Regions from separate parts of the Sphingobium sp. LF-16 genome, predicted to be linked through region 1. Evidence: riboswitches for the same ligand, from Rfam matches in the RefSeq annotation. Region 1 holds a riboswitch; the other holds the start of a gene.
What was found. Region 1 has a riboswitch for thiamine pyrophosphate ahead of thiC (phosphomethylpyrimidine synthase ThiC). Riboswitches for the same ligand answer to the same signal wherever they lie in the genome.

Region 1 (5,510 bases):
CCCCAGGGTAGATCAGAGGATCGCCGTGTAGGACAGGGGATATTGGCGGAACCGAAGCGCTAGTTCGCCCACACGCATAATATGACGCGATCTTCACACATGATCCGCTCGGCCAGCAGCATTGCTGCCGCAAACTCGGCATAGTCTGAAGGCTTACCGAGCATGGTGTACCGGCGCAGGCGCTCCCCGGAGCAATCCTTCCGTGCTGAGATCCTCGTCAATATCCGGCCAATGAATGCCATAGCCACCACCGGCGACTTCCCAAACGGCACGCTGATCGGGTGTCGCGCTGGCAAGGCGTGGATACCAGGCAAGGGGGACAGAGATGGTCCGACCGTCCATCAGGTCGACGATCAGGCTATCCGCATCGCAGCGAACATCGGCAACACGTTCGTCGGTGATCCTAGCCGAAATATTCATGCCAAGCCTCCAGCAGGCGCGCCCGATGGGCCTCCACCATCGTGATTATGCCATTTATCTCCTGGCGACGAAAGCCGGTGTTCCTTGCGAGGGATATAGGGTCTAGCCAGACCTTGATCGAAGCACCGCCCTTGTCGACATGGACATGGGGCGGTTCATTGGGTTCGTGGCTGTAGAAATAGAAGCGATAGCCATCGAGGCGCAAGATGGTCGGCATCGGTCACGGTTCCCCATAGGATGCCGAACCATCTATAATGAAGCGGTGAGCGGATCACCCGGTAAAATCGAGAAAGTTACCGGGTGCCAAAGCCTCAATCATGCTCCCTGCCGCCGGCGCCCATATAGAGTTCGCTGCCGGTTTCCTTGAAGAGTTTGCTCATCTCTTCCATGCCTTTCAACGCGGCGGCCTTGCTGGCTTCGGCGACTTCCGCGCCGGTGAGACCGGCTTCTAGGAAACCGTCAGCGGGCTGGTTCTTCTTGGCGGCAAAGTCGCGCACTTCCTGTGTGATCTTCATCGAGCAGAATTTGGGGCCGCACATCGAGCAGAAATGCGCGCTCTTGGCGCCTTCGGCCGGGAGCGTCTGGTCATGATATTGTTCGGCGGTGTCGGGGTCCAGGGACAGGTTGAACTGGTCGCGCCAGCGGAACTCGAAACGCGCGCGGCTGAGCGCGTCGTCGCGGACCTTGGCGGCCGGATGCCCCTTGGCAAGGTCGGCGGCGTGGGCGGCAAGCTTGTAGGTAACGACGCCGACCTTCACATCATCGCGGTCGGGCAGGCCCAGATGCTCCTTGGGCGTGACGTAGCAGAGCATCGCCGTGCCATACCAGCCGATCTGCGCCGCGCCGATGCCGCTGGTGATATGGTCATAGCCCGGCGCGATGTCGGTGGTGAGCGGCCCGAGCGTATAGAAGGGCGCTTCGCCGCAGACCTGCAACTGCTTTTCCATATTCTCCTTGATCTTGTGCATGGGCACATGGCCCGGCCCTTCGATCATCACCTGCACATCCTGTTTCCAGGCGCGGTGGGTCAGTTCGCCCAGCGTGTAGAGTTCGGAGAATTGCGCTTCGTCGTTTGCGTCGGCGATCGAGCCGGGGCGCAGGCCGTCGCCCAGGGAATAGGCGATGTCATAGGCCTTCATGATCTCCGTGATCTCGTCGAAATGATCGTAGAGGAAGCTCTCCTTGTGGTGCGCCAGGCACCATTTCGCCATGATCGATCCGCCGCGCGAGACGATGCCGGTGACGCGCTTCGCCGCCATCGGGATATAGGCGAGGCGGACGCCCGCATGGATGGTGAAATAGTCGACGCCCTGTTCGGCCTGTTCGATGAGCGTGTCGCGGAAAATGTCCCAGGTCAGGTCTTCGGCGATGCCGCCGACCTTTTCGAGCGCCTGATAGATGGGGACGGTGCCGATCGGCACGGGCGAGTTGCGGATGATCCATTCGCGCGTGTCGTGGATGTTGCGGCCGGTCGACAGGTCCATCACCGTGTCGGCGCCCCAGCGGATCGACCAGACCAGCTTGTCGACTTCGGAGGCGACATCGGAGGCGACCGCCGAGTTGCCGATATTGGCGTTGATCTTCACCAGGAAATTGCGGCCGATCGCCATCGGCTCGGATTCCGGGTGGTTGATGTTCGACGGGATGATCGCGCGGCCACGGGCGACTTCATCGCGCACGAATTCCGGCGTCACATAATCGGGGATCGACGCGCCCCAGCTTTCGCCGTCGCGGACATATTCGGCGAGGCGGGCGCGGCCGAGATTCTCGCGCTCGGCGACATATTCCATTTCCGGGGTGATGATGCCGCGGCGGGCATAATGCATCTGGGAAACGTTGGCGCCGGGCTTGGCGCGCAACGGGCGCTTCACCACGTTCGGGAAGGGCTGGACGCCGCCCGAACGGTCCGGCCCTTTCAGGCCATTATCCTCCGGCTTGATCTCGCGCGCGTCATATTCCTCGACATCGCCGCGATCGCGGATCCAGTCGCGGCGAAGCTGCTGGAGGCCGGCCATGATGTCGATATGCGTATCCGGATCGGTATAAGGGCCGGAGGTGTCATAGACGCGGACCGGCGGCTCGCCGCTGCCCGGCTCCAGATGAATCTCGCGCATGGCGACCTTGCGCGGGCCGACATGAATCTTCTTCGAGCCGCGAATGGGCCCGGTCGTGACGCGCATTTCGGTGCGGGCGGGGACATCTGCCATATTGTCTCTCTCCTTCAGGCGGAGAGAGAGTGCGGGTGGTGTCACGGGATGAGTGGCACGACGCGCTTCCCTCCCTACGCCAGTGTCAACTGGATCAGGTTCAGCGGGTCGCGGCCACAAAGCCGCCTCTCAACCGTCTGCGGACGGTCCCCCGGGGATATGGGCAATGGATAGCGCAAGCGCGGCGGCAGGGGAAGCCCCTCGCGAGCCGATCGCCTTGCGCCGGGGCGATGGAGACCATAACTGGAAGAATATCCAGCAAGAGGCCGATCGTGCAGAACAGCGCCCCACCCCATCCCGATTCCGAGAAGGCCCGGCGCAAGGCGTTGCGGCACGAGATGCGGATGGTGGCGGTACGGCCGCGGCGCTGGGGGCTGTGGCTGCTGACGCTGGGGGCGCTGCTGCTGATCCTGCCCTCGGCCTTTGGCGTCCACAGCCTGATGGGCTGGTCACCGATGCTGCTGGGGCTGATCGCCTGTGCCGCGTCGCTGCCCTTGCTGGTGGCGGGCGCGGTGTTGCGGCGGCGCTATCTGAAGGGCCAGCTCGCGCGGGATTGAGGACAACAAAGGGGGGGGCGCAATGAAGAGGTTTTTGACGATGGTTTCTGCTGCCTTGCTGACCGGCGCTGGCGCGCCCGCCCCCGCTCCGGCCGACGATCCGTTCGTCTGGCTGGAGGACTGGACCGGGCCGCGCGCGATGCAGTGGGTGGAGGCAGAGAACAAGGCGACCGTCGCCACGCTGCAGGGCGATCCGCGTTATGCCGGCTATTTCAAAGACGCGCTGGCGATCGCATCGGCCAAGGACCGGATCGCGATGCCGATGCTGATCCATGGCCGCATCTATAATTTCTGGCGCGATGCCGACCATCCGCAGGGCGTATGGCGCTATACGTCCGAGGCCGATTATGCGTCGGCGTCGCCGAGCTGGACGACCGTGCTGGACCTGGATGCGCTGTCCAAGGCGGAAGGCAGGAAATGGGTTTGGAAGGGCGCAGTGATCCTCGACCCCGAGGAACGGATCGCGCTGCTGGCGCTATCGGATGGCGGCGAGGATGCGGTGCGGCTGCGCGAGTTCGACCTGGTCGACGGCACATTCGTGCCGGGCGGGTTCGACATTCCCAACGCCAAGCAGAATGCGGTGTGGCTGGACAAGGATACGCTCCTCCTGTCGCGCGACTGGGGGGCGGACAGCCTGACCAAGTCGGGCTATCCCTTTGTCGTCAAGACGCTGAAGCGCGGGCAGAAGCTGGACGACGCGCAGGAAGTGTTTCGCGGCGCGGCGAGCGACCAGCTTATGTCGATGCCCATCCTGCTGAGCGATGGGCAGGGCAATCGGGCCGCCTTCCTGTTTCGCGGCGTCACCTTCTTCGGCAACGAGACCTGGTTGCTGACGGCGCAGGGGACGAAGCGGCTGGCGCTGCCGGCCAAAAGCCAGTTGCAGGGCATGGTCGACGGGCAGGTGCTGATCCAGACCAGCGAGGAATGGACTAGCGGCGGCGTGACCGTGCCGGCGGGCGCGCTGGCGAGCGTGGCGCTGAAAGCCTTGCAGGATGGCGGCGTGCTGACCCCCGAAATCCTGTTCGCGCCGACGCCGCGCCAGTCGATCGACGGGGTGGTGGCGACGAAGAATCGGGTCGTGCTGAGCCTCAACGACAATGTGCGCGGGCGGGTGCGGGTCTATGCGCGCGGGGCCACGGGATGGACCGCGCAGCCGGTCGACCTGCCCGACAACGCGACGATCAGCACGGTCGCCGCATCCGACAAGAGCGACCAGGTCTATCTGAGCGTCGCGGGCTTCCTGGCGCCGACGACATTGTGGGCGATGGACGCGGCCGACCCGAAGCCGGTACAGGTCAAGGCGATGCCGGCGCGGTTCGATGCGGCGGGCCTTGTGGTCGAACAATTTGAGGCGACGTCCACCGACGGAACCAAAATTCCCTATTTCATCGTCCACAAGAAGGGGATGACGCCCGACGGCAGCACGCCGACGATCATGACCGCCTATGGCGGCTTCGAGGTGCCGATGACGCCCAGCTATGCCGCGATCACCGGCAAGCTGTGGCTGGAGCGGGGCAATAGTTTCGTGCTGGCCAATATCCGCGGCGGCGGCGAGTTCGGCCCGGCCTGGCATGAGGCGGGCCTCAAGACCAAGCGCCAGATCATCTATGATGATTTCGCGGCGGTGGCGCAGGATATCTTTGCGCGCAAACTGTCCAGCCCGCAGAAATTCGGCATTTATGGCGGGTCCAATGGCGGGCTGTTGATGGGGGTGGAGTTCAACCAGCATCCCGAGCTGTGGAACGGGGTGGTGATCCAGGTGCCGCTGCTCGACATGATCCGCTATGAACAGATCGCCGCCGGCGCATCCTGGGTCGATGAATATGGCAGCGTGTCGGTGCCGGAGGAGAAGGCGTTCCTCGAGACAATCTCGCCCTATGCCAATATCCGCAAGGATGTGGCCTATCCCACGCCCTATATCTGGACCACGACCAAGGACGACCGGGTCGGGCCGCAGCATGCGCGCAAGTTCGCCGCGCGGTTGAAGGACTATGGCCTGCCCTATCTCTTCTACGAGGACACCGCCGGCGGCCATTCGGGCGACGCCGATATCGAACAGGGTGCGCGGTTGCAGGCGATGCAGATGGTCTATTTCAGCCAAAGGCTGGAGGGGAAATAGGGGCCAGGCCGCGTGGACAAATCCAGTGCGGACCGAATGGCCGGGATGGGTGGGTAGCGGAAAGTCAGGTTTCAGTTCGCTGAAGAGCTATAGCTGCCGTTATGCTTGGCAGGGAAAATCCAGCCTAGAATGATTGGCACGCATGCGAGAATGGAGCCGCCGATATCCATCGTCACATAATCCGAAAGGTGCCAATCAGGACCGACA
Region 2 (5,510 bases), 830 kb from region 1:
GCCGGCATCCGCAAGCGCTGGTGATGCCGCTTCAGGAACAGCGGGCCACGATCCGTCTCGACCAGCGCCGCCGCCGAAAATGGGCGCGGCGAATGCCAGGCCAGCGCCGCCAGCCGGCCTGCGTCAGGGAAGTGGGCCAGCACCGCCGCGGCCTCATCCGCCGTGATCGCCGGCCAGGCCGGCGCCTCCAGCGCCAGCCCCATGCCATGGACCAGATGCGGAGCGGCGGCGCTCATCGTCAGAAGGCGCGCGACAGCGTCGCCACCACGGCGCGCCCGCTGCCGACATAATAGGTCGGCGCCGAACCGGCGATCAGCGTGCCGTTACGCCCGACCGTGTCCTGCGCATTGGTGCTGATCGAATAGACGCCCGACAGGACGCGCGGATTGGTGACGTTGATCGCGTTGATGCGCAGGTCCATCACCTGCGCGTCGATCAGCCCGGCCAGATGCACGCCGACCGACAGGTCCAGCGTGGCATAGCCCTTGATGCTCTCGTCATTCATGAAGGTCGCATATTGGCGGCCGACATATTTGAGCGCGCTGCTGCCGAACAGCCGGCCATCATCATAGGTGCTGCCCAGCGCGAACTGGAAGCTGGGGGCCGATACCGCCCGCTTGCCCCTGGTCGGCAGATAATCGCCGTTGATCGCCAGATCGTCGTTCAGCCGCGTGTGCAGATATTCGGCCGAGGCATAGATGCTCATCCCCTTGGCCGGGCGATAGTCGATCTCGCCGTCCAGGCCATAGCTGTTCTGGCTGCCGGCATTGATGGTCGAATTGACCAGCGCGCCGCCGCTGTCGATCACCGTCGCCACCTGGCGGTTGCGGAAATGATAATGGAAACCGGTCAGCGAAAAAGACAGGCTGGGGCCGATATAGCGATAGCCCAGTTCCTGCGAGATCGAATATTCATTCTTCAGGCCGTTGGTGCCCTGGCTCACCAGTTCGCCGCCATAATAGCTGTTGTAGAGCGCGAACTCGTTGGGCGTGCGGAAATTGGTGGTGATGTTGGCGAACAGCTGCTGCCGGTCGTCCAGCTGATAATGGATCGCCGCCCGCGGCAGCGCGGCAAAGCTGTCGATCCGCACCGTCGACTGCGGGCCCGGCAGATAATTGCGGCCGTTGCGCAGCAGGTTGACGCCCTTGAAGCCGATGTCGATGCCCAGCTTGGGCGTCACCGCAATGCTGTCGGACAGGAAGAAGCCCTTGGTGACCGTCTTGGTGCGCTGATTCTCATAGGCGAGCAGCCGCCCGTCGGCGGTGCGGATCGCCTTGTCCTGATAGCCCCACTGGTCGACCGGCCGACCATCGGCATCGATCGACGTATAGGATTGCGTCACCCGGTCGGTGCCATAGTCGAACCACAGGCCAGCCACGATCCGATGCGCGCCGGCCTGCAGCGTCAGCTTGCTGACGTCGCCGACGCGGAACTGCTTGCCGGTCCAGTTGCCCAGCACCGTTGCGACGCCATCGACCGCACCGGGCAGGTCGATCGGCTGGGTCAGTTCCTCGGTGCCCAGATAATTGCCGGTGGTGGCGAGCTGCGTGCCATAGGGCGAATTGCCATGCCCCATCTGCAGATAGGCGCTGCTGTCGAAGCTCAGCGTGTCACTCAGCTTCAGGTGGACGGGCGCCGCGACATAGAAATTGCGGAACGGCGCGCGATAGAGGCGCCAGTAGTTGGTGTTCCCCTCGCTATAGGTCTCGTCGAAATTATAGCCGCGGCCAGAGGCTTCCCAGTCCGTCTTGCTGGGGCTGGGATAGGTCGATGTCTTGGCGTCGTTGAAGGAAAAGGCGATGCTCGCCCGGTTGCCCTCGCCCCATTCGTTCAGCAGCTTCGCGTCGATATGCTGGCGCTGATCATGGCCCGCCCCGCGCCAGTTGTCGGCACGGTTGTTGGAATAGGAAATGAAGGCCTTCAGCCCGGTCGATCCGATCCGTCCCGTGTCGATCCGCGCAAAGACGCGCCGCTCGTCATAGGAACCGACCGACAGGTTGACGAGGCCGCCCGCCTCCGCCCTGGGATCATCCAGCGTCAGCGACAACAGGCCGCCGGCCGCCGCGACCACCGGCGAGTCAATATCTGCCGCGCCCTGTGCCAGCATCACCTGCCGCACATTCTCCGCATCGGCGAATTGGGAGGGATAGGCATAATAATAGCCGATGTCGTTCTGCGGCGCGCCTTCCATCAATACGCCGATCTGGTCCTGGCCCAGGCCGCGCAGCGTCAGGCTGGACGATGCCGACAGGCCATAGGGGTCGCTGGACGACACATTGGCGCCGGGCAGCAGGTTGACCAGCTGGAAGGCGTTGAGCGTCGGCGCCTGCTTGATGATGAAGTCGGTGGAGATCGCGCTGACCGCCTTGGGCGCGCTCTGATCGGGCAGCAAGCCTTCGGGGTCTGGATGGCCGACGACCTGGATATTGGTCGACTGGTCCAGTTCATCCTCCGCCATCGCGGGCGATGCGATCATCAACAGGGCCAGCGTCAGGCAGGCGCTTCCAACATGGGGCAATCGGGCAGTCTTCATTTCACGTCCACTCCACAGGAGGGACGACGGACCTGCCGCCTTGCCCTCCCTACGCCGGTATCAGCCGGATCAGGTTCAGCGGGTCGTGGTCTGCTGACCACCTCTCAGCCGCGCATGAGCGGCCCCCCGGGGATGCCCGCCCCTTAGGCGGTTCGACGCGAAGTGGAAAGCCCTCTCTATCGGCTCTCGACTTATCGAAGCCCGCCCGGCTAAGACATGGCCATGATGAAGCTGTTCATTGGCAACAAGGCCTATTCGAGCTGGTCGCTGCGCGGCTGGCTGGCGTGCAAGCTCTCCGGCCTTCCGTTCGAGGAAGTGGTGGTCCCTCTCTATGACGAGGAATGGGAAAAGCGTCGCGAGGGCGATGAGTTCGCCCCCTCCTCCGGCAAGGTGCCGATCCTGTGGGATGGCGACGACATCGTCGTGTGGGACAGCCTGGCCATCGTCGAATATCTCAATGAAAAGACCGGGGGCGACCAGTTCTGGCCGACCGATCCGGGTGCCCGCGCCATGGCCCGCTCGATGGCGGCCGAAATGCACAGCAGCTTCGCCGCGCTCCGCCGCGAGCACAGCATGAACATCCGCCAGATCTATGACCCGGTCCCGCCGTCGGAGGCCGTTGCTCACGACATCAGCCGGATCATGCAGCTCTGGGCCCAGGCCCGCGCCCGCTATGGTGGTGAGGGCGACTTCCTGTTCGGCGAGTTCGGCGCCGTAGACCTGATGTTCGCGCCCGTCGTGACCCGCTTCATCACCTATCAGCTGCCCGTCGCCCGCTTTGCCGAAGCCTATATGCGCGCGATCATCGCCCATCCCTGGATGCAGGAATGGATCGGCGAGGCGCAGGCGGAGGAATGGGTGATCGACAAGTTCGAAGTCCCGCCACAGACGGCCTGACCCGATGAGCGACAGCCCCGAGGCCAAGCAGGAGACCCGCAAGGAGGAAGCCGCCCGCATCCGCCGGCGCTGGATTACGCTGGGCGAATTGCTGGCGGTGGCGGCGGTGCTGATCTCCGCCCTCACCCTCTATCTCAACTGGGCCGACAAGAAGGACGAACGCGCCAGCAAGGCCGCCGAAAGCAGCAAGGCATCCGCCCGCGCCGCCCGGCTGGTGCTCAACGCCGCAGCCGATGGCGACAGCCGCCTGACGCTCAAGCCCGCCGATCCCGATCAGCTGGTGCAGAGCCAGACCATCCATTTCCCCAAGGCGCTCGGCATCGCCCCGGTCGACACGACCGGCGAACCGCGGATCGAGGCCGGCTGGTTCGAGGATGCGCTGAAAAAGGCGCGCAATGCCGCCAAGCTGCCCGACGACAGCATCGGCGACGAGAAACTGCCGGTGACCATCGTCACCCAGTTCGTCGTCAATGGCGACACCCACAGCGATTCCGCCGTCTACGACATCGGCTATGGCATCGCCGGCAAATGGCTGTCCGGCCACAAACTGACCCTGCGCGGCCTCTCCCTGGTCAGTCACGCCCAGGGCGCCAGCGCCCAGGCCAAGATCGACACCCGCTGGGCCCGTCAGACGAAACGCTAGAGCCGCACGGCCACGTTCAGGCAGGCCGCAAGCGACCAAGTGCGGACGTTTCCTACTCCCCTCCCTTCCAGGGAGGGGCCGGGGGTGGGTGCGCCGCGTAGCGGCGGTCTACGGTCGATAGGGCAGAAGCTCGCTGCGCTCGCAACCCACCCCAACCCCTCCCTGGAAGGGAGGGGCTATGTCTTGTTCCCACCCAAATCCGTCATCCCCAACCACAAAAAACCCGGCCGCTCCTTGCGGGAGCGCCGGGCCTTTTGCTCGTCCGGGGACGGGTGTCGGGTTTAGCCGACGATTTCTTCGGGCTTGAAGAAATAGGCGATCTCGATCGCGGCATTTTCTTCGCTGTCCGAACCATGGACCGAATTGGCTTCGATCGATTCGGCCAGTTCCTTGCGAATGGTGCCGGCGTCGGCATTGGCCGGGTTGGTGGCGCCCATGATGTCGCGGTTGCGGGTCACGGCGTTTTCGCCTTCCAGAACCTGGACGACGACCGGGCCCGAGATCATGAAGGCGACCAGGTCAGCAAAGAAGGGGCGTTCCTTGTGAACGGCATAGAAGCCTTCGGCCTGCTCGCGGCTCATGCGGATGCGCTTGGAAGCGACGACGCGCAGGCCGGCTTCTTCCAGCATCTTGGTGACGGCGCCGGTCAGGTTGCGACGGGTTGCGTCGGGCTTGATGATCGAAAAAGTGCGCGTGACGGCCATGGCCCTCATAACTCCGGATTGTTGGAATAAAGTTGCGCGCCCTTTAGACCGGGCCGGATCACTTCGCAAGAGGGGCGCGAGAGGGCTTGGTAGAAGTCCCTATTTCCGGGCGTTCACGGCCCCTGCACCCATTTGCGGCCTTCCTGCCGCCAGAAGCGCGGGGTCACGCCCTCGCGCTTGCTGAGCGCCCGCCAGCTGGCCCGCGCGCCGTCGATCGTGTCCGCATCGAAGAAATAGAAGGCGCGATCGAAGCCCAGCGCCTCCTCGCGCCATACACCGTCCGCCAGCGCAACATGCCTGGCGCCATTGGCAGCGTCACAGCTCTGCGCCAACAGCACCGGCTGGGCGGCGTCCACCCCGTCGCCTGCCAGGCCATTGGCCAGGAAGCTTTCGGGTGGCCCCGCCCACAGGCCCGCCGATATGCGGGCCAGCCGCTCCGGCTCGTCGGCCACCACCAGCAGCCGCGCGCCCATGTCCAGGATGCGTGCCGCGATCGCGGGCAGCACCCCTTCCACAGGATCGCGGCTCAGCTGGTAGAAGTCGACCTGCACCGGCTTCAGCGCTCGAACTTGTCGGCCACCAGCTGGTCGATCAGGCGCACGCCATAGCCGGTCGCGCCCTTGTCGGCGGTGGCGCCGGGCTTGTCCGACCAGACCATGCCGGCAATGTCGAGATGCGCCCACTTCACGCCTTCGTTGACGAAGCGCTTGATGAACTGGGCAGCGGTGATCGA

Region 2: another riboswitch for thiamine pyrophosphate. It lies ahead of DIZ22_RS00730 (TonB-dependent receptor); the one in region 1 lies ahead of thiC (phosphomethylpyrimidine synthase ThiC).

What each region holds. Positions count from the first base shown of each region.
Region 1 covers NZ_CP029335.1:3,887,784-3,893,293, reverse strand. Annotated here, with positions in the region: gene DIZ22_RS18295 (DUF2442 domain-containing protein) at 154-420, opposite strand; gene DIZ22_RS18290 (DUF4160 domain-containing protein) at 404-637, opposite strand; gene thiC (phosphomethylpyrimidine synthase ThiC) at 732-2,627, opposite strand; TPP riboswitch at 2,683-2,790, opposite strand; gene DIZ22_RS18280 (hypothetical protein) at 2,900-3,184, shown strand; gene DIZ22_RS18275 (prolyl oligopeptidase family serine peptidase) at 3,207-5,303, shown strand; gene DIZ22_RS18270 (DUF805 domain-containing protein) at 5,375-5,510, opposite strand, start outside.
Region 2 covers NZ_CP029335.1:143,134-148,643, reverse strand. Annotated here, with positions in the region: gene DIZ22_RS00735 (phosphotransferase) at 1-236, opposite strand, end outside; gene DIZ22_RS00730 (TonB-dependent receptor) at 239-2,533, opposite strand; TPP riboswitch at 2,563-2,672, opposite strand; gene DIZ22_RS00725 (glutathione S-transferase family protein) at 2,756-3,430, shown strand; gene DIZ22_RS00720 (hypothetical protein) at 3,435-4,073, shown strand; gene ndk (nucleoside-diphosphate kinase) at 4,355-4,777, opposite strand; gene DIZ22_RS00710 (DNA polymerase III subunit chi) at 4,891-5,328, opposite strand; gene DIZ22_RS00705 (leucyl aminopeptidase) at 5,334-5,510, opposite strand, start outside.